2 regions of the Streptococcus huangxiaojuni genome follow, and region 2 is predicted to be linked to the other one. Evidence: predicted binding sites of a transcription regulator. Region 2 holds the regulator's gene; the other holds the start of a gene.
The links. The regulator NrdR, encoded in region 2, represses ribonucleotide reductase genes. The targets are predictions, from matches to a motif close to ACACNATATATNGTGT.
Positions count from the first base shown of each region.

Region 1: a site for NrdR is predicted at 1,439-1,454, ahead of nrdH (glutaredoxin-like protein NrdH). Genes of this name have one in related genera too.

Region 1 covers NZ_JBFQEG010000004.1:97,551-113,332, reverse strand. Annotated here, with positions in the region: gene AB3329_RS04090 (DUF1576 domain-containing protein) at 1-1,077, opposite strand, end outside; gene nrdH (glutaredoxin-like protein NrdH) at 1,552-1,776, shown strand; gene nrdE (class 1b ribonucleoside-diphosphate reductase subunit alpha) at 1,861-4,020, shown strand; gene nrdF (class 1b ribonucleoside-diphosphate reductase subunit beta) at 4,163-5,125, shown strand; gene AB3329_RS04070 (acetylornithine transaminase) at 5,398-6,558, opposite strand; gene argB (acetylglutamate kinase) at 6,561-7,298, opposite strand; gene argJ (bifunctional glutamate N-acetyltransferase/amino-acid acetyltransferase ArgJ) at 7,368-8,561, opposite strand; gene argC (N-acetyl-gamma-glutamyl-phosphate reductase) at 8,580-9,602, opposite strand; gene AB3329_RS04050 (CPBP family intramembrane glutamic endopeptidase) at 9,917-10,597, opposite strand; gene AB3329_RS04045 (carbon-nitrogen family hydrolase) at 10,694-11,476, opposite strand; gene alaS (alanine--tRNA ligase) at 11,894-14,524, opposite strand; gene AB3329_RS04035 (LURP-one-related/scramblase family protein) at 14,543-15,037, opposite strand; gene prsA (peptidylprolyl isomerase PrsA) at 15,271-15,782, opposite strand, start outside.
Region 2 covers NZ_JBFQEG010000001.1:253,136-268,917, forward strand. Annotated here, with positions in the region: gene AB3329_RS01195 (TrkH family potassium uptake protein) at 1-873, opposite strand, end outside; gene rsmG (16S rRNA (guanine(527)-N(7))-methyltransferase RsmG) at 889-1,602, opposite strand; gene AB3329_RS01205 (LemA family protein) at 1,889-2,446, shown strand; gene htpX (zinc metalloprotease HtpX) at 2,962-3,855, shown strand; gene AB3329_RS01215 (YceD family protein) at 4,069-4,602, shown strand; gene AB3329_RS01220 (response regulator transcription factor) at 4,837-5,526, shown strand; gene nrdR (transcriptional regulator NrdR) at 5,779-6,273, shown strand; gene AB3329_RS01230 (replication initiation and membrane attachment family protein) at 6,260-7,441, shown strand; gene dnaI (primosomal protein DnaI) at 7,442-8,353, shown strand; gene der (ribosome biogenesis GTPase Der) at 8,543-9,853, shown strand; gene AB3329_RS01245 (pilus expression-regulating Snf2 family helicase) at 10,250-13,339, shown strand; gene zapJ (divisome accessory protein ZapJ) at 13,677-14,282, shown strand; gene murC (UDP-N-acetylmuramate--L-alanine ligase) at 14,612-15,782, shown strand, end outside.

The sequences.
Region 1 (15,782 bases), on a different contig from region 2:
AGCCAGTGAAGTACCAAATAAGAGAGATAAGGCAAAGCCAATCGTCCCGAAGGATTCATTAGCAAACCAAGCGGCCAGAATGACCCCAAAAGCCACAGGCAGAGTATTGCGCAGGTGTTTCCCAAAACCAGCAAAACCGATGATAGACATGAGACCGCCTGCAATAGGGCCATTCAGTTGGATCCTAAGAACCAGTAATAAACTCAGATAAACCATTCCTAAAAGACCCATGTTAAAAAAGGCAGTTTTACGGCCGTACTTAATGACAAAATCATCCGGCAGACGCCCGACACGGTGATTCAGTTTGATGAATTTCGTTTTAAAGTCCTGAAAATCCAGCTGAATCAGAGCTTGTCCAAGCATCAGCAGACAAACAGACAGCATATAGATTAAAATATAGTCATGTGCTTCTGTACTCAGCACTTGAGCTGTCGGAATATCAAATTGAAAATAGCGTAGACAGGCATAAACAAACATACCGATAACTCCGGATGTAAAACCAATGTTGTAAAGAGTGTAGCCTTGATGGAACTTCAAAAACGCTTCGGCAAGAGGGGGAGTAACCAGCCCCAAAACTAAACCCAGGGCAATACCGCCTAACACTGAAATGAATGACAGGCCATGCGAAAACATGACATAAGAGACAGCAGGAGCCATACAAGTTGTAAATAAACTGATGGAGGTGTAAAGCTTAAAAGATTGATGTGACAGCTTGGCGTATAAGATAACTCCTAAAAGAATAGGCAGGATATTCAATAGATGTGTCCCAAAAAAGGAATGCCCTACAAAAATGCCTATCGCTGCCATCTGAAAACCAGTCAGATGGGTCAATTGGTTGCGAATGTTTAAATAATAAGCAATGGCAAGGTGCAAAGCAGCATTAACAAAGGTTGCAGCTATACCTGCCACAGCAAAAAAATCATGGATTAAATAGGTCTGCTGGAGTAATAAATGAGCATAATCCTCCCACCAAGTTGTCTTGGCAGGAGACAGCAGACCAAAAATAAAAGTTCCTATAGCCAATAAAAGAAGATTATCTTTTTCCCAATTCAGTTGCCGCAGCTGGCTTATCCGCATCTTTTCAGTCCTCCTTTACCAAACTTCCCTAATACTAAAGTAACCTAACTGATGATAAACAGCAAGGTTTTTTAGTGTGTTTTTTAAGCGCTTACATATCAGATCTGTCTGTTTCCTGTCCTCCGGCACTGATTTCACTGTATATGCCAGCGTTTGATCTTTTTTAGAGAGCTGGTTTAAATAAGATGAAAATGCAGATAGAGCAGCCCTTAAAATTAACTTCAGCTGTTCGATTTCGGCACCTTATCTTTTTTAAAATCAATTCGGACTGCCTGCTGAACTGTCTTTCTGTCTGAAATCTGTCCGCTTACCTAGTCAAAACAGCACCAACACTACATTTCGTGTTCAACAAAAATATCAAACACAATATATTGTGTTTTTTCGAGAAAAAGTTCTTGCTTTTTTTATTTATTTTGTATATCCTAGATACATATGACTTTTCCAGAAACGGAAAATTTTTAGGAGGAATTACTTATGTCACAAATCACGCTGTTTTCAAAAAACAACTGCATGCAGTGCAAAATGACCAAAAAATTCTTGGAGCAGCATCAGGCGGATTTTACAGAAATTAATATCGATGAACATCCGGAAAAGATCGACTATGTTAAAAGCCTCGGCTTCACTGCCGCTCCTGTAATTGAAGCAGGTGACCACGTTTTTTCAGGCTTTCAGCCTAATAAATTAAAAGAAATTATTTAATTTTAAGGCTTCATCTCAAAAAATAAATGGAATGAAGCCTTATTATATGTAAAAAGCAATATTATAAAAGGAATTTTAGATAAAATGAGTCTCAAAAATCTTGGCGATGTTTCCTATTTTCGTCTTAATAATGAAATTAACCGTCCTGTCAACGGACAAATTCCGCTTCATCGGGACAGAGAAGCCTTAAATGCTTTTTTTGCGGAGAATGTTGAACCTAATACAATGAGATTTGACAGCATTACCGACAAAGTCAATTACTTAATAGATAATGATTACATTGAGTCTGACTTTATTCATAACTATTCACCAGCTTTTATTGAAAAATTAGCAGCAGACATTCAGGCTCAGGGATTTCAGTTTAAGTCTTTTATGGCTGCTTATAAATTCTATCAGCAATATGCTTTGAAAACCGATGATGGTGATTTTTATCTCGAAAGTATGGAAGATCGGGTCATGTTTAATGCCCTCTATTTTGCTGATGGCAACGAGGAGCTGGCGCATGATTTGGCCATCGAAATGATTAATCAGCGCTATCAGCCGGCAACGCCTTCATTTTTGAACGCCGGCCGAAGCAGACGGGGTGAGCTGGTCTCCTGTTTTTTAATTCAGGTAACAGATGATATGAACGCTATTGGCCGATCCATCAATTCTGCTCTGCAGTTATCACGGATTGGCGGCGGAGTAGGCATTTCTTTGTCCAACCTTCGTGAAGCCGGAGCACCGATTAAGGGATTTGCAGGCGCAGCTTCCGGTGTTGTACCTGTTATGAAGCTGTTTGAAGACAGCTTCTCCTACTCGAACCAGCTCGGTCAGCGTCAGGGGGCCGGAGTGGTCTATCTCAATGTCTTTCATCCGGATATTATCGCCTTTCTTTCAACCAAGAAAGAAAATGCTGACGAAAAAGTTCGTGTAAAGACCTTATCCCTTGGAGTAGTTGTTCCCGATAAATTTTACGAGCTGGCGCGTCAAAATGAAGACATGTACCTGTTCAGCCCTTACAGTGTTGAAAGGGAATACGGTGTGCCTTTTAATTACATTGACATCACTGAAAAGTATGATGAACTGGTTGCCAATCCAAATATCACTAAGACCAAAATCAAGGCTCGGGATCTTGAAACTGAGATTTCTAAACTGCAGCAGGAATCCGGCTACCCTTATATTATTAATGTTGATACAGCCAACAGGAGCAACCCGATTGACGGAAAAATTGTAATGAGCAACCTCTGTTCGGAAATCCTGCAGGTTCAAAAACCTAGCCTGCTCAACGATGCTCAGGAGTTTGTTGAAATGGGAACCGATATTTCCTGCAACCTCGGTTCGACCAATGTTGTCAATATGATGGCTTCGCCTGATTTCGGCCGCTCAATCAAAGTTATGACACGGGCTTTAACCTTTGTGACCGATGCATCGCACATAGAAGCGGTACCGACAGTGAAACATGGCAACAGCCAAGCGCATACCTTTGGTTTGGGCGCAATGGGGCTGCATTCTTTTCTGGCTCAGAATCATATAGCCTACGGCAGTCCAGAATCGCTTGAATTTACCGATATTTATTTTATGCTGCTTAATTACTGGACACTGGTTGAATCCAACAATATTGCCCGTGAGCGTCAGAAGACATTTGTTGGTTTTGAACAATCTAAATATGCTGACGGAACTTATTTTGACAAGTATATAACCGGCCAGTATGTGCCAAAATCCAGACGTGTGCAAGAGCTGTTTGCCGGCCACTTTATTCCGCAGGCTGAGGATTGGCAGGCTCTCAAAGAACAAGTAATGCAGGTCGGTCTCTATCATCAAAACCGGCTTGCTGTGGCACCGAACGGATCGATTTCTTATATTAATGATGTATCAGCCTCTATCCATCCGATTACGCAGCGTATCGAAGAACGTCAGGAAAAGAAAATCGGCAAAATTTACTACCCTGCTGCCGGACTGTCAACTGATACGATTCCTTACTACACTTCTGCCTACGATATGGATATGCGGAAAGTCATTGATGTTTATGCTGCCGCAACAGAACATGTGGATCAAGGTCTGTCTTTGACCCTGTTTATGCGCAGTGACATTCCTAAAGGGCTCTATGAATGGAAAACTGAAAGCAAACAAACGACCCGCGATTTGTCCATTTTGCGCAACTATGCTTTCAATAAAGGGATTAAATCCATTTATTATGTCCGTACCTATACAGACGATGGAGAAGAGGTTGGCTCTAACCAATGTGAATCCTGTGTCATTTAATTGGCTGCATAGGGGTTCTTGGTCTGTGCATTAGCTGTTTACTATACGATGGAAAGGAAGAGACACTGTCTTTTGAAACAGTGTCCAAAAAGATAAAACCGGGACTGCAAAAGGGATTGACCCGGCTTTAGGTGATTTAATGATGACTACTTATTACGAAGCGATTAACTGGAATGAAATTGAAGACATTATTGATAAGTCAACTTGGGAAAAACTGACTGAACAATTTTGGCTCGATACACGTATTCCTTTATCAAACGACCTTGATGACTGGCGGAAACTCTCCAGCGAAGAAAAAGATTTGGTCGGTAAAGTTTTTGGCGGCTTAACCCTGCTGGACACCATGCAGTCCGAATCCGGAGTCGAAGCTATCCGCGGGGATGTTCGTACACCGCATGAAGAGGCCGTCCTTAACAATATTCAGTTTATGGAATCGGTCCACGCCAAATCTTATTCATCCATTTTTTCTACTCTCAATACGAAAGCTGAGATTGAAGACATTTTTGAGTGGACAAACAGCAATGAATACTTGCAGAAAAAAGCCAAAATCATTAATGATATTTATAAGCACGGCAATGCTCTGCAAAAAAAGGTGGCTTCCACTTATCTTGAAACTTTTCTCTTTTATTCAGGCTTCTTTACGCCGCTCTACTACCTTGGCAACAATAAGCTCGCTAATGTGGCAGAGATTATTAAATTGATTATCCGCGATGAGTCTGTGCACGGGACTTATATCGGTTATAAATTTCAGCTGGGCTTTAATGAACTATCTGAGGAAGAGCAGAGTGACTTTCGCGACTGGATGTACGACCTCCTTTATCAGCTTTATGAAAATGAAGAACGCTATACGCATACTCTTTATGAAACAGTGGGCTGGACCGAGGAAGTCATGACCTTTCTGCGCTATAATGCTAATAAGGCTCTAATGAATTTGGGGCAGGATCCGCTGTTTCCGGACACAGCCAACGACGTGAACCCGATCGTAATGAATGGTATTTCTACAGGAACATCCAATCATGATTTCTTCAGCCAGGTAGGCAACGGCTATCTGCTTGGCAGTGTTGAAGCCATGAGAGACGATGATTATAATTACGGACTGTCATAAAAACTATTCTCATACAAAAGGCAGCTGGGGCGAAAGTCTCAGCTGCCTTTGTTAGAGTCGGGAATAAAAATGGCATGATATCTGTAAACAAAATACCTCCAGCCTAAAAGAAGGAAGAAGAGTGAAGAAAAATCGATGATTTTGAATGCACGGTTTTCCTTCACTCTTTTTTAGATTGAGAGCATCTGATACTGTTACATTAACAGCTCCTGTGAACCTTTAAAAACTCATGTCTGCCTACCTTTTAGACAGACATGAATAATCAATCCAGTTCAAAACTGTCCTGCTTGTTTCAGATATTCTTCTTGAAATACTGCCTGTAAAACAGCTACAGCCTGCTCTCCTTCCTCTTCTGTCAGAGTCAAAGGAGGCAGGAGCCGCAGAACATTGCTGCCGGCCGTTAAAACAATCAGGCCTCTGGCCCGTGCACCAGCAACTAGATCAGCCAAGTCTGCTTTAGTTTCAATACCGATCATATAGCCCAATCCTCGAATATCGGTCACAAGCGGCAAATCGGCCAGAGCTGCTTTGAGTTTCTGCTGAAGGATGTCAGCATTTAAGCGCACCGTTTGTAAAAAATTATCGCCCTGCAGAACATCAAGCACAGCCGAGCTGACAGCCATAGCCAGTTTGTTGCCGCCAAAGGTTGAACCATGGCTGCCATAAGAAAAGGCTGACCCCAAGTCAGACTTGCCAAGCATGGCACCAACGGGAAAACCATTGCCCAAACCCTTAGCCAAGGTAAAAATATCAGGTTCAATCCCATAGTGCTCAAAGGAAAAAAGCCGGCCTGTCCGTCCCATACCTGTCTGCACTTCATCAACGATTAATAAAATTTCCTGCTGCTGGCAAAAGGCTGCTAAATCACTGACAAAAGTCCTATCTGCTACATGAATACCTGATTCACCCTGCACCAATTCCAGCATAACAGCTGCCGTATCCTCCGTAACCAGCCGTTTGACACTGTCCAAATCATTCAAAACAGCATAAGAAAAATGCGGCACACCATCACCAAATCCTTTTTTTATGGTCTCCTGGCCGCTGGCAGAAAGGGAACCGAAGGTTCTCCCGTGAAAAGAATTTTTAAAACTAATGATTTCCTGCTTGCCGCTGCTTTTTCTGGCCAGCTTAATAGCTGCTTCATTGGCTTCCGCCCCGCTGTTGCAAAAGTAGGCCAAATAATCATAGCCACCAATCAGCTTATCTGCTACTTCTTCTTGCAGACTGTTGCGATAAAGATTAGGGCTGTGCCAGATTTCTTCAGCTTGCTTTTTCAGAGCAGACTTGACATAAGGGTGGAAACCTAGATTAGTCACTCCGATTCCGCTGGCAAAATCAAGATAAGACTTACCTTTTTGATCCCATAAATAATTTCCCTCAGCTTTGATAAATTCGACATCAGCTCTTTTATAATTTTGAAAAAGTTTTCCCATAACTACCCCTTTTGAATGAGTGTTCCACGATTTAAACGGTCTCCGATTAAAACTTGTTCAACACCTGCAAACACTGTTTCTGCTGCACTTTCAACCTTGGGAATCATACCGCCTGTTATGGTTCCGTCAGCAATTTTTTTCTGTATAGCGCTGAGCGGCAGGTGCTCAAGTACTGTCCCCTTCTCTAAAACCCCTGGGACATCTGTCATTAAAATTAATTTTTCGGCCGACAGAGCCTGAGCCACAGCTCTAGCCAGATAATCAGCATTGATATTCAAAACTTCTCCTTGATGACTGTAGCCTAAAGAAGGCAGGAGCGGCACTAACCCCCTTTCCAAAAATTCTAACAGGGGCGCTTTAGCCACAGCACTTACTTGTCCGACATAACCGTAAAGGTCTTTTTGTAAAAAATCTGCCTGAACAATTTCCTGTAAATCTGCATCAACCGTTAAGGCATTTATTCCAGCTTGATTTAGCTGCTGCGCCAAAGATTTTCCGACTTTCTTGGTCAAAGCCGTTTTAATCAGCGGCATATCAAGCTCTGCTGTCACTCGCAGACCATTGACTTTTTGAATCGGCCGCTGATGATCTTTCATCATCTGATCAATGGCAAAGCCACCGCCATGTACAATGAGAACAGCTTTTCCTGCATCTGTCCATGTCTTGATTTGATTCAGAAAATCTGCAGTCAAAGACCGGCTGGCTACTCCGCCGATTTTGATAACAATCACATCTTTCATAACTTTTCATTCCTTTTTATAAGGCAATTAGCTTTTCACAGTTGGCCAAAAATCTGGGGATAAGGAGGATTAAGTCCGGTAAAGCGCATTGATTTTAACATAATCATAGGATAAATCACAGCCCCATGCAGTTCCCTTAGAATCTCCGTTATGCAAGTCAACCTTAATGACTAGTTCGTCATCCTGCATAATATCCTGCATTTCCTCATCATCAAAAGCAACAGGATTTGAACTGAGCAGGACCGGTATCGGGCCTAAATAAATATCAACCTTGTCTACTGTGATATCTGCTCCGGCATAGCCTATTGCGGCTAAAATCCGTCCCCAATTCGGATCTTCACCAAAAACAGCTGTTTTAACCAGACTGGATCCGACAACACTCTTAGCCAGCATACGGGCCGTTTTGCTGTCCGGGGCATTGGCGACTTGAACTTCAATTAACTTAGTCGCTCCTTCTCCGTCTTTTGCAATTTTTTTGGCTAGGTCAGTCATGACAGCAGAAAGCATTTGCGAAAACTTCTCAAATTCTGCTGTCTCAGGCAGAATTTCCTGATTGCCGCTGCAGCCGTTGGCAAGAACAAGAACCATATCGTTAGTTGAGGTGTCACCGTCTATAGTAATCTGATTAAAAGTGGTTTCGACATTTTGCCGCAGAGCCAATTTCAGGGTCTGGCTGGAAATGTTAGCGTCGCAGGTGATAAAAGCAAGCATAGTGGCCATATTAGGGTGAATCATGCCCGATCCCTTAGCTACTCCGGCCATAGTGACCTCATCAGACCCAAACATTTCCTTGGCAGCTACCGTCTTTGTTACAGTGTCCGTTGTTAAAATTGCTTGGGCAAAATCGTCCGCATTTCCGTTAATGACGATTTTTTCCAGTCCCTTCTCCAGTTTATCCATAGGCAGCAAATCGCCGATGACACCGGTAGAAGCCACTCCAACCAAGTGCGGTTCAATCTTCAATTTTTCAGCAGCCCGCCTTTGCATACTGTAGGCGTCCGCTAATCCTTGGCTGCCTGTACAGGAATTGGCAACACCGGAATTTACGACAACCGCCTGCATTTGGCCATGCTCTTCAATTGCTGAACGCGTTACAATCAAAGGCGCAGCAACAACTTTATTGGTCGTATAAACACCGGCAACACTGGCTGGCCTTTCAGATACCAGCCAGCCAAAATCCAATTTTCTCTTTTTAAAGCCCGCATGCAGACCATCTGCTGAAAATCCCAGCGGACTGGCAATATTTCCTTGAAAAATTTTCATCTTTTCCCTTTTCCTTTTTTATAAATAGCTTGGTACAGCCAGCAGTCCTGTTTTTTCATCAAAACCGAACATCAAATTAAAATTTTGAACAGCTTGGCCTGCCGCCCCTTTAATCAAATTGTCGATAACAGATACGACTGTCAGCACATTAGTCAGCGGATTATAAGCAAAACCAATATCCGCAAAATTAGAGCCGATGACATTATGCAGCTCTGGCAATTCCTGCTGAATTCGAACAAAGAATTTATCCGCATAGCAGTCTTGATACAGCGCTGTAATAGCCTCATGCGTCAGAGGCTGCTTTAATTTCACATAACAGGTCGCCATAATTCCGCGATTGACCGGCAAGAGAGAGGTCGAGAACTGAATATGCTGCAGCTGACTGTCAAAGAGCTGCAATTCTTGCACGATTTCCGGAATATGCTGATGACGGTTCAGCTTATAAGTCACATAATTGTCATGGACATTGACAAAATGGCTGGAAGCCGAAAGAGCTTTCCCAGCGCCAGTCAAGCCGCTTTTAGCGTCTACAATAATCGAAGTCAGATCAATCGCCTGCGCTTTAAGCAGGGGAATGAGGGCTAATTCTGCTGCAGTTGCATAACAGCCGGGATTGGCAATAAATTTTTTTCCTTTTAAATCTGTATATTCACTCAAAGCATAGGTAAACCGAGCCAGTACACTGTCTGTTTGAGCGGTTTTCTGATACCATCTTTCATAAAGCGAAGCGGGCAAACGGTGATCGCCTGATAAATCGATAACCGGAAAATCAGCTGCAACAAAATCGCCAGCTAAATCTTTAGCAACACCGCTAGGCGTCGCCAGAAAAACAAGATCAGCTTTTTCCATAATAGATTGACTGTCAACAGCATCAATTTTTAAATCACAAATTCCTTTTAAATAGGGATAAATATCAGAAAGAGAACTGCCAATATCTTTGCTGGCATGAATAGAAACAATCTCTGCATTTTTATGATTATTCAAAAGTCTAACCAGTTCCAAACCGCTGTAACCTGTAACACCAACAATCGATACTTTCATGCTATGACTCCTTTTTAAGATATTATTCATTTTAACGTATAATTATACATAAGTCAAGGAAAATTTCTGCTCGCATAGAAAAAAGCAGCCTCAATAAAGGCTGCTTAGGATAAAAGATTTAAAAGAGCTGGGACAAAAATCCTACCTCGTTTCACTTTTTTAGACATATGAATTTTGACTGGTAGTTATTATTCCTTCCTAATCAACTGCGTGGGAGGCGGGACAACAAAATCGAAATTGTTATTTTATGACGATTTACCGATTTTTGTCCCACTCTCTTATTTCAGCAATTCAAGCGCAAGTTATCACATCTCTCATAAAAAAAGCAAAAAAATCGCTGCAGGGAGATTGTTTAAAATATGGACCAAAATTGAATCCTTGATATTGCCCCGGCGCTGATAAGCCAGATATAAAAGTACCCCGATTCCGGCATAGGTTAGAAATTCAATGAGATTGGTCGAGTGCGGCAAGGCAAAGACAACGGTCGTCACAAAGCCGGCCAGGAGTCTGCTATGTCCTTTAAATAAGAAATGTTCAGGAAAAGCCCGGTAGGCCAGCTCTTCAATAATTGGACCGATAATGCCGATTAAAAGCACATAAAGCAGGGTAAAGAAAAAGAAGCCTCCACTAAAAAAAGAAGTCATACTCTGCAGAGCTGCATCGTTAGCTGTTGTTTCCTGACCGGAATAGAGTTGATTGATAACAGTTCCTACAATAGCCACTGCCCGCATTCCCAGCCAGAACAATAAAGCGAAGCCCAGATCGATTCCTTTTATTTTCTGCTGTTTAACCGTATCGCTTTCGTGTTTTTTGTGAAAGGTCCATAAAACATAGATGACACAAACAACAAAGGCAAGATAAAGCAGCCCCAGCAGCCACTGCATCAGGGGAGAAAGCTCTTTTTGTCCTCTTAATAAGAAGAGCGGTATGACATTGCAGACTAATGACAGAAGAATCAGACCGAGAGCTTTTAAACTATTTAAAACTATTTTCATTATTTATCCTCATAAAGCATTTCATTTTTGATAAACCTATCATAGCATTTTTACAAAATAAAAACCAGATTATTTAAAAAGGAATCAAACCTTCTTCTAATGATAAAGTTCCGGCCGTCTATCCGCAAAAACAGGGATCTGACTGCGAAGTGCATCGCTCTGAGAAATATCAAGCCTAGCCCTATATATCCCAGAGCTATTATCCGAAGCCTGCAGAACCGTCTGCCCAAGCGGATCAATAACCAGGGAATGCCCAGAAAAATGATGCTGAGGATCTTCGCCGACACGGTTAACCCCAACCACAAAAGCCTGATTTTCCACTGCTCGCGCTCTCAGCAGTATTTCCCATTGCTGAATACGTTCTTTAGGCCACTGAGCGACAACAAACAGAATCTGGCTACCTCCAGCCATCATCGTACGAATCCATTCAGGAAAGCGCAAATCATAGCAGATAACAGCAGAAGCCTTGATACCATCAAGATTAAACTGGCTCGTCTGATTACCGGGCTGTAAATAGAGATCTTCAGCCATCGGGCCAAATAAATGAACTTTGGCATACTCCCCGATTACATCACCCTTACGGTCAAAAATATAAGTGCTATTATAAAAACCATCGGTCTTTTGAACCGCTACCGAACCGGCCACAATATTAACAGCATGCCACTTGGCAAATTCTCCTAAAACAGCCTGTGTCTGCTGGCCATCTTTATCAGCAATTTCATCTAAATCGGCCAGTGCATAGCCAGTGTTCCACATCTCCGGCAGCACTATAACATCGGTCTCTTCCTTCACTGCTTTCTCCAGCAAGTCTGAAACAGCAGCAAAATTTCGCTCAGGATCATTATAAAAGACAGGCATTTGTACTAAAGCAATCCGCATCTTTTCACCTCACAAACTCAGGCAATTGCAACACAGCCCGCAATAATTTACCTTTATTATATCCATTATAAAGCTTGACTGCAAGGCCAAGAAAAACTAATCGTTCATTTAGCGCCATCAGACTTTGCATGGTAGCAGCACTCAAAACAAGAAGGTTTTATGCCCAATCTGAAAGACTAAAAATTCTGACAGTAAGGAAAAATCAGAAACGCCGAAAATCGATGTTCTCTATACAGCACTTCGCTCCATTCATTCTTATTTTAATACCATTTAAAAAACACCTGAAAGCTAAATTGCAATAGCGTTTTAGGTGTTTTTTTGTCACATCTGCTGGAACGACGGTAAGCCTAACAACAAGGAAAAACTGCTTTACCAAAACTTTTTGATTCTGCAGCTGCCTGACACAGACCCGCATTTCTAATCTTTTAGCGGCAGATTGTCTGCGACCGCTCCCAGTAAAGCAGAAATGGCTGATGGGTCTGTTCCTCCTGCCATAGCCATTGTTGGCTTACCACCTCCTCGTCCGGAGACAATAGGTGCCAATTGCTTAATCAGTTGGCCAGCAGGGACAGTGTCCTTCTTGCTGGCAACAAGGACGCTGACTTTTTCACCGATAGGAGCAGCCAGAACAAGAACATCTGAGTAATCTTTTTGTTTCCAATTATCTGCAAAAGTACGCAAAGCAGCGGCATCAGATGCTTGAACTTGAGCGGCAACATAAGTGATTCCTTTTGCTTCCTTAACATCTGTAAAGATTGATTCTGCCTGGACTGCAGCTGCTTTTTCCTTAAGTTCTGTATTTTCCTTTTGCAGCTGACGAAGTTCTTCTAACAGACCTGTTACTCTGTGCGGAACATCTTTAAGCTGCTGGGACTTAATATTGAAAGCCACTGTCTTAAGAATATCTTCAGTCTCACGGTAAGCTTCAAAGGCCTGCGGACCGGTAGCAGCTAAAATACGTCGGGTACCAGAGCCAATGCCTTCTTCTTTAAGAATCTTAAATAGACCAATTTCCGCCGTATTTTTAAGATGGGTACCGCCGCAAAGTTCGACAGAATAATCTCCAATTGTAACCACACGCACCTGCCGGCCATATTTTTCACCAAAGAGAGCCAAAGCTCCCATTGATTTAGCCGTATCAATGTCGGTTTCAATCGTTTTTACAGCAAGAGCCTTCCAAATTTGCTGATTCACTTCTTCTTCTATCTGACGAAGCTGACTTGGACTGACAGCTTCGAAGTGGGTGAAGTCAAAACGCAGAAAATCGGTTTCGTTGAGAGAGCCTGCCTGTCTTGCATGATCGCCTAAAACATTATGCAGAGCGGCATGCAGCAAATGGGTTGCTGTATGATTAGCCATGACACGATAGCGTCTGTCATGATCGATCGCGAGTGTATAGGTCTGACCAATCGAAAGTTCAGACAAAATCTGTGCTGTATGGAGAGGCTGACCGTTAGGGGCTTTTTGAACATCTGTAATACGAGCTACAAGGTCCCCATCTTTATTTTTAATCACACCATGATCGGCTACCTGACCGCCCATTTCTGCATAGAAAGGCGTTCGGTCAAAAACCAGAAAGGCCTGACCGTCTGCTGCAGTTTCCGCCCGTTCATTATGGACAATCAGAACTGACAAGTTGGCGCTTAATTCTTCTTTGTCATAGTCAAAAACAGATGATTCAACAATAGCGGATAATGTTTCATTCTGCATCCCCATCGACCCACCTTTAACTGCACCGGCACGCGCCCGTTCCTGCTGCTCTTTCATCGCTGTCTGAAAACCATGGTGATCAATCTTAAACCCTTGATCTTCGGCCAGTTCTTCTGTCAGTTCAACTGGAAAGCCATAGGTGTCATACAGTTTAAAGATTGCCTGACCGTCCAGACTATCCTTGCCTTGCTGTTTCAGCTGGCTCAGAACTTGTTCTAAGTGAACTGTACCTGCATCAATGGTTCTGGCAAATGTCTCTTCTTCACGCTTAATAATCTTTTCAATAAAAGCGTCTTTCTCAAGAACTTCGGGATAATATGAGGTCATAATCCGTCCGACAATGGAAACCAGCCGATAGAGGAAGGGCTCTTTAATCCCAAGCCGGCGTCCGTGCATAACGGCCCTGCGCAGCAAACGCCGCAGGACATAACCTCGGCCTTCATTTCCCGGCAAAGCACCGTCAGCAATCGCAAAGGTCAGAGACCGGATATGGTCGGCAATGACTTTAAAACTCATATTATCGCCATCTGGATCATAAACCTTGCCGGAAATCTTTTCCACTTCCCGGATTAAAGGAAGAAAAAGGTCCGTTTCAAAATTAGTTTTAGCCCCTTGGAGAATCGCTACCATACGCTCCAAACCCATACCAGTATCAATATTCTTGTTAGGGAGTTCCTTGTAGGCCGAACGCGGCAAGTCCGGATCCGCATTATATTGAGATAAAACAATATTCCAGATTTCAATATAACGATCATTTTCGATATCTTCTGCCAAGAGGCGGATACCCATATTGTCCGGATCAAAATCTTCCCCTCTGTCAAAAAAGATTTCTGTATCAGGGCCGGAAGGACCAGCTCCGATTTCCCAGAAATTTCCCTCAAGAGGAATCAAGTGGCTGGGATCAACTCCGCAGGACAGCCAGCAATTGTAGGATTCCTTATCATCCGGATAATAAGTCATATAAAGCTTATCCTTAGGTAAATCAAACCACTGAGGGCTGGTCAGCAGCTCGAATCCCCATTTGATTGCTTGATCGCGGAAATAATCACCGATTGAAAAATTCCCCAGCATCTCAAACATGGTGTGATGCCGTGCTGTCTTGCCGACGTTTTCAATATCATTGGTTCGAATCGCTTTTTGAGCGTTGGCAATACGAGGATTTTCCGGAACAACCGAACCATCAAAATATTTTTTTAGGGTTGCAACCCCTGAGTTAATCCACAGTAAAGTTGGATCATCCACTGGAATCAAATTAGCTGATGGTTCGATAGCATGCGCTTTTGATTGCCAAAAATCCAGCCACATTTGCCGCACTTGGGCACTTGTCATTTCTTTCATCAATATCCCTTTCTTTTACTAATGAGACTTTACAGCAGCCTGATCGGCCTTAATACAGTCAATAGCAATGACTAAAGACATTACTAAGTCTCTCACGCTGTCATCAAAGATCTCTATATGGTAAGCTGAAGGCACTGTCAGCCATTCTTGAGCTATTTGCGCCAACAGCGACTCCCCTTGATAAAGCCGAAAATTTTTATTCCAAAAATCACCTTCAACTGACAGCTCAAGGTTATCCACACGATAGCGCGGTCTAAGCCAGGTCAGCTCCTTGACAATCTGAAACTGACTGCCGTCAGCCAGTTCAATATCAAACCTAGGCAAAAAGGTCAGCAGCCTTTTGCTTATTTGACTGACGAAACGGCCTGAAGGCTCTTCCCTGATTGTATAGCTTTTGGGAACTTCCATAAAACTGCCTGTCACAATATAGCGGGAATTTCCTGAATCATCTTTAATAACAAACTGACCGCCTAAGGTCCAAAATTTTTGCTTTATATGAAAAATCTGTTCCATACTGCTGCTTTCAAAAAAACAAGTCCATTTCACGAAGGGCGAAAACCGCGGTACCACCTTCATTCAATGAACTTGTCATTCTCTTTGTTTTTTTAATTGTCTGTATTGAGCAGCAAGATAGACTTGTTTACGGCAGTTCTCACCTCCACTGCCTCTCTGAAGTAAACCTATAAGCGCTATCCATTCTCAATTACATTTTATTATACTTATTTTTACAACCGCAGTCAAGCTGTCTATTCCGATTCGGCTTCAGTGGTTGTCTCTGCCGCAGTTGTCGAATCAGCTGTAGTCGTTGCAGCATCAGAACTGCTTGTTGCATATTCTGAAAGAATATCGGCAAAAGCATCATCCTTGATTTTAACATTAGCTTTTTCAAGGGCAGCGGCAATCACCTGATTTTGGAAGCTTGTATCATTCTCATACTGCGCCATAATAATTTTTTTCAGTGATTTCTTATACGTTTTCCAATTAGAATCTTTCTCGGTCTTCTTGGTGGTCTTAACAATATAATAGTTAGTTGAATAAGTAGAGGCATCTACAACGGAAACAACATCTGAAATACCGCCTTCATCAAGTTCAAAAGCCGCATTCATAACCTCTGTAGGCAGATCTGTGCTTGCTGAATCGAATGTATATTCATATTTGCTGTCGTCAGCTGTCGTCTTTTCTTTAGCGATAGCTGCAAAATCAGCACCATCAGCCTTAACTTCAGAAAGAACAGAATTGGCTGTTTCTTCGTCAGTTA
Region 2 (15,782 bases):
TGTCCGCATGGTAACAGTTTGAAAAAAACTCATCATAAACTGCTGTAAAACACTGTGGTGAGCCAGTGTACCGGCATTTCTTATTTCTGTCAGCCAGGAAAGTAAAGTTCCTGTTAGAAGAAAGACTCCTGTAGTATAGAGAATTAAGCGGCTCTGATTGCTTATAAAGCGGGCGGCACTTCTAGGACGGCGAGGTTTTCCCTCAAAATAGTGTTTCAGAACCTGAAAAAGTTCCATCCATACAGCAAAGCCTAGACCTCCGGCAACAATGGCAAACATCAAAGTAAAATTGACCAGCGGATTCAATAGAAAATCCTGAAGACTGTTTGTGCCAAAATTATCAAATCCAGCATTACAAAAGGCAGAGACCGCCAGAAAGATACTGTTAAAAACTCCTGAACGCAGCCCGAATCTGGGAATAAAATCAAACATGAGGATAAGCGCAGTTGCACTTTCAAATATCAGCGTTATTTTATAAACATTAAAAAGATAATGCCTTAACTCTGTACTGTCAGGGCGGCTGAGAGCCGACTGCAGAACACTTTGTGCTGAAATGCCAAGTTTCTGCCGCAGTGCAAACATGCTGACAGCAATTAAAGTGACAATGCCAAGGCCTCCGATTTGAATCAGCAGCATAGCGATAAACTGCCCCAGCCCATTGTAAACGTCACTGATTGGGAAGACAGACAGTCCGGTCACGCAGACCATGGAAACAGTGGTAAAAAGATGGTCATAATAGGATGTGGCAGGCGCATCGGCATAGTGAGCCAGAGGGAGGGAGAGCAAGAAACTACCGATCAAAATAAGCGCTAAAAAACTGATTGTTAATTTTTGAGTGACTGAGACAGTCCTTAATTTTCTGTAGGAAAACATTCCAGTTCTCTCCGTTTATAAAGGTTTTTTATTAGGAATTCCGGCTTTACGGGGATATTTTTTAGGAGTTTCTTTTTTCTTTTCCAGAATGATTAGGGTTCTGCCGTCCCCGTTAGGAAGCTTGTAGCTGTCACTTTGCAGGAGCTGTGTAAACAGCAAGTGCAGAGCGTTTTGAGACTGGGCCATCTCTTTTTCTGCTGCCGATGCCTTAAGAGCAAGAAGGTGGCCCTTAATTTTTAAAAAGGGCAGGGTCAGTTCTGCCAAGACCGGCAGAACTGCAACCGCTCTGGCGGTTACTATATCAAATTGTTCCCGAAACTCTTTGCGGCGGGCAAAATCCTCGGCTCTGCCATGGTAAAAATGGACGTTTTCCAGTTTCAAAGCTTCAGCCAGTAAATTTAAAAAGTGAATCCGTTTATTGAGGGAGTCAATAATGGTGACATCAATTTTCGGATAAATAATTTTTATAGGAAGACTGGGAAAACCCGCTCCGGATCCGACATCCAAGAGCCTGATTCTGTCATCCTTGATGGCTCCACGCAAAATAGGTGCCAGTGAATCGTAGAAATGTTTGAGATAGACCTCCCTTTCTTCTGTGATAGCAGTAAGATTGACCTTTTGATTCCATTGAGTAAGCAGTTTAAAATAGAGGTCAAACTGCTGTTTCTGCCAATCGGATAGTGTGATGCCGGCCTGTGACAGCTCTGCATAGAATTCTTCTGGTGTCATGTCTTCTCCCTTAGAGTGTTTTCTCTTATTCTACCATAAAACAGATAAGGAAATCATGAAAAAAATGGAAAGAAGGTATTTGCTTTCCTAAAATCAGGGAAATTGCTATAATAATAGGGCAAGGCAGATAAAAAGAAAAAGTTAGCAGTTTACTGTTTTGCTTATCTTTTTCTGCTTACTGTTTTTGTAAAGTCAGATTAATTATTTTTCAGGGCAGAGAGGATTGCTTGTTTTATAACTCTAAACAAACTGCCCCTTATTTTTAGATATCAGAGGAGATTGTGAGATGGTACTGGTTCTTGTTTTAATTGCTGTTCTAATTTTGCTTGTTGTTTGGGTAATAGCGGCTTACAATGGCTTAGTCAGAGGTCGTATGCATACCAAAGAGGCTTGGAGCCAGATTGATGTGCAGCTGAAACGCCGAAACGATTTAATTCCAAATTTGTTGGAAACGGTTAAGGGTTATGCTGCCTATGAAGAAAAGGTTTTTTCACAGGTAACAAAACTGCGCGCTCAAGTTGCAAAGGCTCCTACACCAAATGAAGCAATGCAGGCGTCCGACGCTCTGTCAAAGCAGCTTTCCAGCATTTTTGCTGTAGCGGAGAATTATCCTGATTTGCAGGCTAATAAGAGTTTCGTTAAACTGCAGGAAGAATTGGCTAATACGGAAAATAAAATTTCTTATTCCCGTCAGCTGTTCAATTCGACAACTGCTAATTATAATACCAAATTGGAAGTCTTTCCAACCAATCTTGTTGGGTCACTGTTTGGCTTTAAGCCAAGTCAGTTCTTAGAAGTTCCTGAGGAAGAAAAAGAGACGCCGCAAGTCAAGTTTGACTTTTAATTTTATCCGAATAAGAAAAAACGGATAAGTCCTAAAAGCTCGAAAAAGATGTCCTTACCTTGTGTTTTGCAGCACATCGGCTGGGCTCTGTTTTTCGGCCGCTCTTTTAACGGGCTTTGTATCTTGTTTGAATTGAACACGGGCTAAGCTCTGTGCAGTGAAATCATCTAGTGGATGATTTCAGCCCGAACCTAGAAACGGGAGAGTGAGGGGCTGGAAATTTGTGTCGTTACTTAGTTACCATCAGCCGTAAACGTCTGAAAGCTTTGTCGCCTTGACAGTCGACCGCACCTTTCTAGTCGTTCTGGCAGGGGTGCGTCTGCGAAATCAGAGATTTCGGACTTACCGCCATTTTCCTTTTGCGTTCTTAACGCCCTTTGTATCTTGTTTGAATTGAACACGCCCTAAAATCCTAGTGAAAAAGATGGCTGTCATCGTGATGCCAGCATCACTCGCCATCCCCTATTTTCATACGGATTTTTAAACGGGCTTTGTATCTTGTTGGAGGAGGGGTTATGCTTTATCAGCAAATTTCCAGTAATAAGAGACGGACAGTTGTTTTGCTGCTGGTCTTTTTTGTGCTCCTTGCTTCTATTGGGGGAGCTGCTGGCTTTTTATTATTGGACAGCTTGGAGTTAGGCGTCACTCTGGCTCTAATTATCGGTGCTATCTATGCTATCAGTATGATTTTTCAGTCAACTAATGTTGTTATGTCTATGAACAACGCGCGTGAAGTAACAGAGAAAGAGGCACCTGAATATTATCATATTGTTGAGGATATGGCGATGGTAGCGCAAGTTCCCATGCCGCGGGTCTTTATTATTGAAGATAAATCATTAAATGCCTTTGCGACAGGTTCCAGTCCGGAGAATGCGGCTGTAGCGGCTACAACAGGTCTTTTAGCGGTTATGAACCGGGAAGAGTTAGAAGGTGTTATCGGGCATGAAATCAGCCATATCAGAAATTATGATATTCGAATCTCTACAATAGCTGTTGCTTTGGCTAGTGCTGTTACACTGATTTCAAGCCTTGGCGGTCGGATGATGTGGTTTGGCGGCGGACGCCGGCGCAGCAACAGCCGAGACAGCGGCGGTTTGGGTATTTTGCTGCTTATTTTTTCCCTGATTGCATTGATTCTTGCTCCTTTGGCAGCCAGTTTAGTGCAATTGGCTATTTCCCGTCAGCGGGAGTACTTGGCCGATGCGAGCTCAGTGGAGCTGACCCGCAATCCGCAGGGAATGATTAACGCTCTGCAAAAGCTGGAACAGTCTCAGCCCATGGCTCACCATGTTGATGAGGCCAGCAGCGCTCTTTATATCAATGATCCGCAGAAAAGAGAAGGTGTTAAGTCTCTCTTTTATACCCATCCTTCTATTGCTGATAGGATTGAGCGCTTGCGTCAGATGTAAACTAGCAGAAAAGTGTCCTGTTTTTTAATAAAAAATAAGAAAAAGTTCTGAGGAACTTTTTAATTTTCTCCTTTTAGGACTAAAGGAAGAAGCAGGAGAAAAGCCGTAATAATAGCGTTTGTAATAAAGTTGACATCTATCTTCTAAAGAGATGACATTTTATTATTGTATAATATAGAAATTAAGAGTGATTTATTAGAAGGGTAAAAGCTGATGTTTTCCATAGCTGAGCTGAAGAAAAGACCGGAAGGAATCGATTTTGACCAGATTTTATCTGTTAGAGATGAGCTGATCGCGCGTAATCCTGACATTTTAGATGTCAAGGATGTTCGGGCAAAGGGGAATATCTCTTACGATGATGGGCTGTTTTTATTAAACTATGAACTGACTTATCTCTTGGAACTTCCTTCAAGCCGTTCGCTTCAGCCGGTTGTTTTGAAGCAAAAGCAGATGGTAGCTGAGGTTTTTGCGGAACAGTCGGAACTGACTTCTAAAAAAGAGCTTGCTGATCAGGACTTGCTGCTGCTTGTTGATGGACCGAATATTGATTTAGCAGAAAGTGTTATTGACAATATTCTGCTGTCAGTCCCTTTGCAGGTGCTGGCCGACGATGAGCAAACTGCTGCTGATTTACCGGCTGGGGAGAGCTGGGCAGTATTGACCGAAGAGCAGTATCAGTCCCTGAAAGCAGAAAAGAGAGAGGCGTCAAGTCCTTTTGCTGCTCTGGACGGTTTATTTGATGAATGAAGCCGTTTTCTTTAAAAAATATGAGAATCCCAGTTGTGAAAGCTGAAATTCTTTGCTATAATTTTTTTACAATTGCTCATACATGTATTAAATTATTGAGAAGTGAGGGTTTTGTTTACTCTTCTTTTCTGGCGGGTATAACATGAGAAAGATTTAAGTTTGTAGGGGTCTGTTTTTCAATTTGGACTTAGCACCTATTAACTCAAAATCACAAAGAAAAAGGGAAGGTGTAAAGTGATTAAGAAAGTTTTAATTATTGAAGATGAAAAGAATTTGGCGCGTTTTGTTTCCTTGGAACTGCAGCATGAAGGCTATGAAGTTCAGATTGAATCAAACGGGAGAAAAGGGCTGGATCTAGCTCTTGAAAAAGATTTTGATCTGGTTCTTTTGGATTTGATGCTGCCGGAGATGGATGGGTTTGAAATTACGCGCAGACTTCAGGCTGAGAAAAATACCTATATCATGATGATGACAGCCAGAGATTCTGTTTTAGACATTGTGGCGGGCTTGGACCGCGGTGCTGACGACTATATTGTTAAACCATTTGCTATTGAAGAATTGCTGGCACGGGTTCGTGCTATTTTCCGCCGGCAAAATATGGAATCCAGTAAAAAGGCACATGCAGCGCAAGGCTCTTATCGGGATTTGACAATGAATCCTCAGAACCGTTCTGTTCTCAGAGGGGATGATGAAATTTCACTGACCAAACGTGAATATGACCTGCTGAATATTTTGATGATAAATATGAATCGCGTTATGACACGGGAAGAGCTACTGGCAAATGTGTGGAAATATGAAGAAGCAGCCGAAACAAATGTTGTTGATGTTTATATTCGTTATTTGCGCGGGAAAATTGATGTTCCCGGCAAGGAGTCATATATTCAGACTGTCCGCGGTATGGGCTATATGATTCGTGAAAAGTAAGAATGCTCAAAAAAACAGCCAATGATTTTATGGCTGTTGTTTTTTCTCTATTAAATAAACGGCAGAAACAGTGAAACACTTTTTGAGATTTAGGGAATAATATTTCTGTTCTTTAGTAGATGAGCCCGGGCGCCCTCAGACTCTAAGCTTTAAAATATGAGGGCTTTTTCTATGCTGTCTGCTGGCTTTTGTTAATAAAGAAAATATGATAAAATAAGGGTTAAACAGTACTAATAGAAATGAGGTGTCTGTATGCGTTGTCCAAAATGTCATTATAATAAATCCAGTGTTGTTGACAGCCGTCAGGCTGAGGACGGCAATACCATCAGACGCCGGCGGGAATGCGAAAATTGCCGGACACGGTTTACAACTTTTGAGCGAGTTGAAGAGCTCCCGCTTTTGGTAGTCAAGAAAGATGGGACACGGGAACAGTTTTCCCGTGATAAAATTTTAAACGGTATTATTCAAAGTGCGCAAAAACGGCCGGTATCCAGCAGTGATATTGAAGCAGTCATTTCACGCATTGAACAAAAGGTTCGCAGTGAATACGAAAATGAAGTGTCCAGTGTCGTGATTGGCAATCTTGTTATGGATGAATTGGCAGAACTGGATGAAATTACCTACGTTCGCTTTGCCAGTGTTTATAAAAGTTTTAAAGATGTCGATGAGATAGAAAAACTTCTGCAGGAAATAACAAGCCGTGTGCCCAATAAAAAGAAAAGCAGTGAAAAAAATGAAACCAATTGATGATTTTTTCTATATCAAGGGGAATGCCGTTTCTTATGATTCACTAAATCTTATTCAGCTGTATTTTCCCATTATTGGGCAAGACGCCATGTCGCTCTATGACTATCTGGTCCATTTTTTTGATGAGGGCCATAAGCGGCATAAATTATCAGAAATTCTTAACCACCTGCAATTTGGGATGAAACGTCTGGAAGATGCGGTGTCAGTTCTGGGGGCTATGGAGCTGCTCGAGCTGTACGAAAGCAGCGGCGTCTATCATTTCAGGCTTAAGCAGCCTTTAACAAGGGATTTGTTCTTAGCTCATCCGGCTTACCGCCGTCTGCTGGCCAATAGAATCGGAGATGTTGCCGTGCAGGAATTAGCTTTGCAGCTTCCAAAAAACGCCCGTAATATCTCAAAAAAGTTCTCTGATGTTTTTGACAATCTGGAGACAGACAAAGCTTCTGTTCAGACCAGACCTGCTCCTCGTCTTGATTTGCATAATTTCCAGCGCCTGATGCAGCGGGACGGTCTGCAGTTTAAGGATGAAAAAAAGGACATTATTGCTCTCTACAGTTTGGCTGAAAAATATGACTTAAACTGGTTTGCGCTTTATAATTTAGCTAAAGAGACAGCTGTTAACCATTTTATTTCGCCCAAGCGTATGACGGTTAAAAAACAGCAAACGGCAAAAGCGCAGCGGCAGAAACAGCAAGATGAGATTTTCAGCAAAGAAGAGCAAGTGATTTTACGGGAGGCCAAATCGGCAGAAGCAGAGCTTTTTTTGGCTAAAATTAAGAAGGTTAGACGGGCGCGGGTCACTTCCGGTGAGAAAAAAATATTGGAAGATTTGGCTCAGATGCCCTTTCTGGATGAAGTGATTAATGTCATGGTGCTCTATACCTTCAATAAAACGAAATCGGCCAATCTGAACAAGGCCTATATTATGAAAATTGCCAATGATTTTTCCTATCAGCAGATTGTCAGTGCTGAAGAAGCAGTTCTAAAAATGCGCAGCTTTGCGGAACGTCAAACTGAGGTTAAATCAAAACAATCAAAAGCGGGCAAAACGAACATTCCTGAATGGAGCAATCCTGATTACAAAAATGAAACAACAGCAGAAGAACTGCAGGAACTAGCAGAGTTCAAGAAAAGAACTTTGGCACAATTGCGAAAGGATGGTGAGTAGATGGAAAAAGTTGCTCAGGCTATAAAGCACAGCAATAAAGCTCATTTATCACAAATCAACACCGATGAACTCAAGCAAGCTATTTTAGCTGATAAAGAAGTTGCAGACTTCATTGCGACTCACCGGCTGTCAAACCGGGAAATTGAACTCAGTCTCTCCAAATTTAATCAGTTTCGTATAGAACGTGATAAATTTTTAGCCGGCGATGCAACTTATCTCGCTAAAGGCTATGAACCGATTTTGGTGATGAATGAAGGTTATGCAGACGTTACTTACCGCGAAACAAAGGCCTTGAAGCTTGCTCAGGCCAAACAGGCTGTTGCCGAGCGTGTCAGCCTTGTCAATTTGCCTAAATCTTATAAAAATCTTACTTTTGATGATATCAGTCTGGATGATAAACGCAGACAGCCTCTGTTTATAGAGCTAACTAAGTTTGTCGCTGAGTATCCCAGCGCTGACCAAAAAGGTCTGTACCTGTATGGCGATATGGGGGTTGGAAAGTCCTTTATGTTGGCTGCTATGGCCCATGAGCTGTCTAAAGCAAAAGGGGCTTCGACCACACTGCTTCATTTTCCCAGTTTTGCTATAGATGTCAAAAATGCCATCAATACCGGAACCGTTAAAGATGAAATCGATGCTGTTAAAAAAGCTGAAATTTTGATTCTTGACGATATTGGTGCTGAGCAGGCTACCTCTTGGGTGCGCGACGAAGTGCTGCAGGTCATTCTGCAGTACCGTATGCTGGAGGATTTGCCGACTTTTTTCACCTCCAATTACAGTTTTAAAGATTTGGAGAAAAAGCTGGCCAATATTAAAGGAACAGATGAGACTTGGCAGGCCAAACGTGTCATGGAGCGTATCCGCTATCTTGCTAAAGAATTCTACTTGGCAGGAGATAACCGCAGGAACTGACTTTGGATAAAGAGATTGGTTGTGCAGTTTGAGTTTAATAGCCGGATTGCTTATGGCAGCTGGTGCAGACATAAGCTGTTTCAGTCAGGCTTCTCCCCTGATTTTTGAAATCTTTTTGTCTTGCTGGATGTTCAGTCTGATGATAGTGTTTTTTAAGGATAAACGAAAACTTTTTAATGAGGAGGAAAGATGGCCCTACCAACAGTTGCAATTGTCGGCCGGCCCAATGTTGGGAAATCTACATTGTTTAACCGTATTGCCGGAGAACGCATTTCTATTGTTGAAGATGTAGAAGGCGTGACACGTGATCGAATTTATGCTGTCGGAGAGTGGCTTAACCGCAGGTTCTCCCTGATAGACACCGGAGGCATTGATGACATTGAAGCGCCTTTTATGGAGCAAATCAAGCACCAAGCTGAGATTGCTATTGCTGAGGCTGATGTTATCGTCTTGGTTGTCTCCGGAAAAGAAGGGATAACGAATGCAGATGAATATGTTGCCAAGATACTCTACCGAGCGCAAAAACCAGTTGTTTTAGCTGTTAATAAAGTTGATAACCCGGAAATGCGCAGCACTGTCTATGACTTTTATGCTCTTGGTTTGGGGGAGCCTTATCCGGTGTCATCTGTTCATGGGCTTGGGACAGGAGATCTTCTGGATGCTATTACTTCTAAGCTTCCGTCTGAGACAGAAGAAGAAGAGGGAGATGTTATTAAATTCAGTCTTATCGGCCGCCCTAATGTGGGAAAGTCCAGCCTTATCAATGCTCTCCTTGGTGAAGAACGCGTCATTGCCAGTCCGGTATCCGGAACAACTCGTGATGCTGTCGATACCCCATTCACTGATTCAGCCGGTCAGCAGTATATTATGATTGACACGGCAGGTATACGTAAATCAGGCAAGGTCTATGAAAAAACCGAAAAATATTCGGTCATGCGGGCCATGCGGGCCATTGACCGTTCCGATATTGTTTTAATGGTTATCAACGCTGAAGAAGGCATCCGAGAGTACGATAAGAGAATTGCCGGTTTTGCACATGAAGCTGGGAAAGGATTGATTATAGTCGTCAACAAGTGGGATACGCTTGAAAAGGACAACCACACCATGCATCAGTGGGAAAGGGATATTCGTGATCATTTTCAGTATATTCCCTATGCTCCGATTGTTTTTGTATCGGCACTGACGAAGCAGCGTCTGCACAAGCTGCCGGAGATGATTAAAGAAATCAGTCAAAATCAGAGTAAGCGTATTGCTTCAGCGGTGCTTAATGACCTTATTATGGATGCAGTCGCTCTTAATCCGACACCGACCGATAAAGGAAAGCGCCTGAAAATCTTTTATGCTTCTCAGGTTGCCGTCAAACCGCCGACCTTTGTCATTTTTGTCAATGAGGAAGAACTGATGCATTTCTCTTACCTCCGTTTTCTGGAAAATCAGATTCGTGAAGCCTTTGCCTTCAAAGGTACGCCAATCAAACTGTTAACCCGGAAACGCAAGTAGAACACCCTATCATAAGTAAAAAAGAAATCCGCCCTGACAGTATTTTAGTCAGGGCGGTTTTTCATTAAGATACAAAGCCCGTTAAAAACGCAAAAGGAAAATAGGGGACTGACTGACGAATCGTCAGATTCTAAGTCAGGCCATCTTTTTCCCGCAGCGTTTAGGGCGTGTTCAATTAACAAGATACAAAGCCCGTTAAAAACGCAAAAGGAAAATAGGGGACTGACTGACGAATCGTCAGATTCTAAGTCAGGCCATCTTTTTCCCGCAGCGTTTAGGGCGTGTTCAATTTATTTTTTGTTGCAATATGTTAACAAAACAATGAAAATCCCCGTTTTTTCAGAAAAAAGCTGATTGTTTTGCTATAATAAGGAGATAAGGTAAAGGTGGTATAGTATGAGTAGAATGATTCCGGGCCGTGTCCGCAATCAAGGTATCGCGTTATATGAACAGGGGCTCCTTAAGATTATCAGCCATCGTGATCGGCTTTTGCAGGCTGATGTCGATGGCTATTCTGTCCAGTATGCTCTTGAGGATGAAGACATCTCCTGCCAGTGCAGTTTATTTGCCCAAAAACAGTATTGTGAGCACTTGGCTGCTTTAGAATACTATTTAAAAAATGATTCAGAAGGAAAGGAAGCCGCAGAGCTCCTGTCTTCCCGAAGCGATGATTATCAAAAAAAGCAAAAAAAGCTGTCTTTTGGCAGTATTTTTCTTGATGGTTTATCTGTTAATGAAGATAGGGCAACCCAGTACCGTTTGGCTGTTTCTGCCGCCCAAAATCCCTATTCATCTGACTTTTGGTGGACTCTGAAAATTAATCGTCTGCCGGATGCACGTGCTTATGTGATACGCGACATTAGAGCTTTCTTGCAAATTATCAAAAAAGAGGATTATTACCAGATTGGCAAGAATTACTATGAACCGCTTTCGTTTCTGCAGTTTGATACAGCCAGCCAAGAGCTTATTCGTTTTTTGTGGCGGATTATTCCCGACAAGCCCTCTGACGGCACCTACATTCTTCCAAACCATGGACGGCATCTCACCTTGCCCGGCGGATTTTTTGAAGAAGGGCTCAGCTTGTTCAAAAACCTTTACGATTTTTCCTTTACTGTAGATCAGCAGCATTATGCTGATATTGTTTTTAAAGATCTCGATGGCTCAGAAGGACTTTATCAGTTTGAAGTACTGGTACACCGCCAATTAATTGAACTGATTGTCAAAGAAAAAGATATCCAGTCTTTCTTTGATAATACTTATCTTTTTTACCAGGGGACCTTCTATCGGCTTAATCTTAAGCAAAGTAAAATTGTAGCAGCCCTGAAAACCCTGCCTTTAGAATCTGATTTGGCTAAGCATGTCCACTTTGATTTAGACGATCAGGCTAAGCTGGCTGCCAGCCTGCTGGATTTTCGCTGTTTAGGAACAGTTCAGGCCCCGAAGAGTTTCGAAATCAGGGATTTTTCTCCGCTTTTTTATTTTGATTTGGAAGAGAATAAGGCAATCCACCTATCCTTGGTTTTTGATTACGGAACAGTTAAGGTGAGGAGTAAAAAAGAACTGGGGGAGCTTTCCTTTGCCAGTCATTTTAAACATGAACAGCGTGTTTTTAAACTGCTGGAAACCGCCGGTTTTACTAAAACCTTTTCCAGTTATCATGAACCTCTGCAGGCAGAAGAACTGTATCCTTTCTTCAGCCAAACCCTGACTGAGTTTGCCAGTCTGGGGAAGGTCTTTCTATCTGAAGAAATGAAAGCTCTGCGCTTTACAGAGAAGCCGCAGCTTGCCATTAGTTCTTCCGGCAGTCTGCTGGATATTTCCTTTGATTTTTCTACAATACTCGAAAATGATATTGATGAAGCCTTGGCAGCGCTTTTTACTAATCAGCCTTACTTTGTCAGTCAGTCAGGCCAATTAGTTGTTTTTGATGAGCAAACGCAAAAGATAGGCAGTGAGCTTAAGAAATTTCAGCCTAAGCGCTTAGAAAATGGCCATTTACAGCTTTCAGCCCTGTCTGCCTTTCAGCTGTCAGATGTTTTACAGGATAAGGACAGTGTCCATCTGACGCGCTCTTTTGTAGAACTGGCGCAGGACCTCCGGCAGCCTGAGCGGTTTGAACTGCCTGAATTTAAGGTTAAAGCCGATTTGCGTGATTACCAGCTGACAGGAGTCCGCTGGCTGTCGATGCTTGATAAATACGGCTTTGGCGGTATTTTAGCAGATGATATGGGCTTAGGGAAAACCCTGCAGACAATTGCTTTTTTGAGCGGCAAACTCAAGCAGGAGAAGAGGGTTCTAGTTTTATCGCCGTCAAGCCTCATTTACAACTGGCAGGATGAATTTAAAAAATTTGCTCCGGAATTGGACTTTACTGTTGTTTACGGCTCCAAATCTGTAAGGGATGACCTGATTAAAGAGGATCATCAGATTGTCATTACCAGCTACAGCTCCTTTCGTCAGGATTTTGCCAGTTATAATCAGCTTCATTTTGATTACTTGATTTTGGATGAGGCTCAGGTTATGAAAAATACGCAGACAAAGATTGCACAGTACTTGCGGTCCTTTGAAGTCGATAATTGTTTTGCTTTGACTGGGACACCGATAGAGAACAGGCTGCTGGAAATCTGGTCTATTTTTCAGATTGTTCTGCCTGGCCTCCTGCCGGAAAAGAAAGTCTTTGTAAAAATGTCAGCAGAGCAGGTTGCCCGCTATATCAAGCCCTTCATTATGCGGCGCAAAAAAGAAGACGTTCTGCCGGAACTGCCGGAACTGCTGGAAATCAATTATCATAATGAGCTTGCCGACAGTCAAAAAGCAATCTACTTAGCACAGCTCCGACAAATGCAGGACAGTATCCGCGGTTCATCCGATGCGGTGATTAATCGTAAAAAAATTGAAATCCTCTCAGGCATTACCCGTCTGCGGCAGATTTGCGACAGCCCCAGTCTGTTTATGGATTATAAAGGCGGCAGCGGGAAGGTAGACAGTCTGCGGGACCTCCTTTATCAAATTAAAGAAAGCGGACACCGCGCCTTAGTTTTTTCCCAGTTTCGCGGGATGTTGGATATTGCGGAAGAAGAGCTGCATCATCTTGGACTGACGGCATATAAGATGACCGGCTCAACCCCAGCTGCAGAGCGGCAGGAAATGACACGTGCCTTTAACAGCGGAGCAAAGGATATTTTCCTGATTTCGCTGAAAGCAGGAGGAGTCGGTCTTAATTTAACCGGTGCCGATACTGTTGTTTTGATTGATTTATGGTGGAATCCGGCAGTAGAACTGCAGGCTATCAGCCGGGCGCACCGAATCGGTCAGGAGAAGAATGTTGATGTTTACCGTCTGATAACAAGGGGGACTATCGAAGAAAAGATTTTAGATTTGCAGGAAACCAAACGCCATTTAGTGACAACTGTTTTAGACGGCAACGAAACACGAGCCAGCATGTCAGTTGAAGAAATTAAAGAAATCTTGGGACTTGCAGACTGACAGCAGCCAAAAGTCATTTTTGTCCCCCCTGCACAGCTGATTAGGGAAGCCGCCATCCCTTGCTTGATAAGTGATGAGAGCTTCCAAACACTGCGTCAAGCGCATATGTCTGGAAAAGTGAAATGAGGCAAGGACTTTTGTTCAAGCCTCTTTTTCTTATGCCGATTCCGCTCTTTTCAGATTTAAATTAAGAACATTTTGAAAAAATAGTAGTTTTAGTTTATAATAGGAGTACTGTATAAAGGCTGACGGCCGTTTTTTGATATCAGCAAATCGGCTGCCGCTTTCACCGCAGGTAATAGTTATAGTTCAAGATTAAAAGGAAGCGAGTCTTGATATGATGAGAAAAAAATTCCCTCTGGTTGCAGATGGGGAGCAAATTATGCAAGAGCCGATAAACATGCGGCTTTACAATAATGAAGACCTGATTAATAATATTCACGGGCCCTATCAAGATAAAGATTTCAGCGATGTTACTCAAGACTTCAATTTTGTTGACCAAACACCTGATGTTAAAAATAAAGCACCCGAACGTCTTCAAACCCTAAATGAAGGGAAGTCTTATGCACAGAAAGCCAGAGAAGAGGCAAGACGGGATATCAGGGAAAAGCGTCAGGCTTTTCTGGCCAATGAAGTTAAAATGCAGGCAAAGCCGTCTTTTCAGCGCCAGTCTTCTCAGCCGGCCTCGGCTCAATCCAAATCGGTTAAGCGAGGCAATGAATTGAGCCGTTTTTCGGAAAAACTTCATCAGGAATCCTATATTTTGGCAGAAATACCGCAGGTTTATACGGAACCTAGAAATTCTGTGCGGCCCAAACCTAAAAAAAATAATTACGATTTTCTTAAACGCAGTCAGATATACAATAATCAGGAGTTTGAAACACAAAAAGAACACCGTCTTACTCAAGAGCTGAATCTGACCCGTTTTGCAGAAACTGATTAAAGAATTGAGAGTGGGACAAAAATCGGTAAATCGTCGTAAAATGACGATTTCGATTGTGTTGTCCCACCTCCGCTATCTAAAAAAGTGAGCTGAGGCAGGACTTTGCCCCAGCCTCAAAGCTCTAAAAAATCTTTGTATCATCTGGCAATAAAAGCCCTAAAAAAGAGAACTGCGGTTTTTCACGGGCTTTGTATCTTGTTTGAACTGAACACGCCCTAAAATCCTAGTGAAAAAGATGGCTGTCAGCGTGATGCTTAGGCATCACTTGCCATCCCCTATTTTCATACGGATTTTTTCACGGGCTTTGTATCTTGTTGTAAGGAGTGGATATGTCGAAAGTTTATCATTTTATCGGAATTAAGGGGTCAGGTATGAGTGCTCTTGCCCTTATGCTTCAGCAAATGGGGTATAAGGTTCAGGGGAGCGATGTGGAAAAGTATTATTTCACACAGCGGGGGCTCGAACAGGCTGGTATTGCTGTCCTTCCCTTCTCTGAAGCTAATATTACACCTGATTTGGAACTGATTGCCGGTAACGCTTTTCGCGAAGATAATAATATTGAAGTGGCTTATGCGCTTAAAAACGGTTTTAACTTTAAGCGTTACCACGAATTTCTCGGCGACTTTATGACACAGTTTACAAGTTTTGGGGTTGCTGGTGCCCACGGTAAAACATCTACTACCGGACTTTTGTCGCATGTTCTTAAAAATATTACGGATACATCCTATCTTATTGGCGACGGTACCGGGCGAGGGCTGGCTAACAGTAAGTATTTTGTTTTCGAATCAGATGAATACGAACGCCATTTTATGCCCTATCACCCTGAGTATTCTATCATTACCAATATTGATTTTGACCATCCGGATTATTTTACTAGTGTTGATGATGTTTTTCGTGCTTTCAGCGACTATGCTCAGCAGGTTCAAAAAGGTCTTTTTGTGTACGGGGAAGATCCCTACCTCAGACGTCTAAAAACAAAAGCCCCGATTTATTATTATGGGTTTGCTCAAGATGATGATTTTGTTGCTTATGATATTATTCGTACAACAAATGGTTCTGATTTCAAGGTCAGCTATAGGGGAGAAGTGCTTGGCGAATTTCATGTTCCGGCTTATGGGCGTCACAATATTCTCAATGCAACAGCTGTTATTGGCAACCTTTATATTGCCGGCTTTGATATGGCTTTGGTTGCTGAACATTTGAAGACTTTCAAGGGGGTTAAGCGCCGCTTTTCTGAGAAAGTCATTACTGATACTGTTATTATCGATGACTTTGCTCACCATCCGACTGAGATTATTGCGACTCTTGATGCAGCGAGGCAAAAATATCCCAGCAAGGAAATTGTCGCCATTTTTCAGCCGCACACCTTTACTAGGACAATTGCTCTGTTAGATGAGTTTGCAGAGGCTCTTAATGAAGCAGACAGTGTTTACTTGGCGCAGATTTACGGCTCAGCCCGTGAGGTGGACAAGGGAGACGTCAAAGTGGAAGACTTAGCTC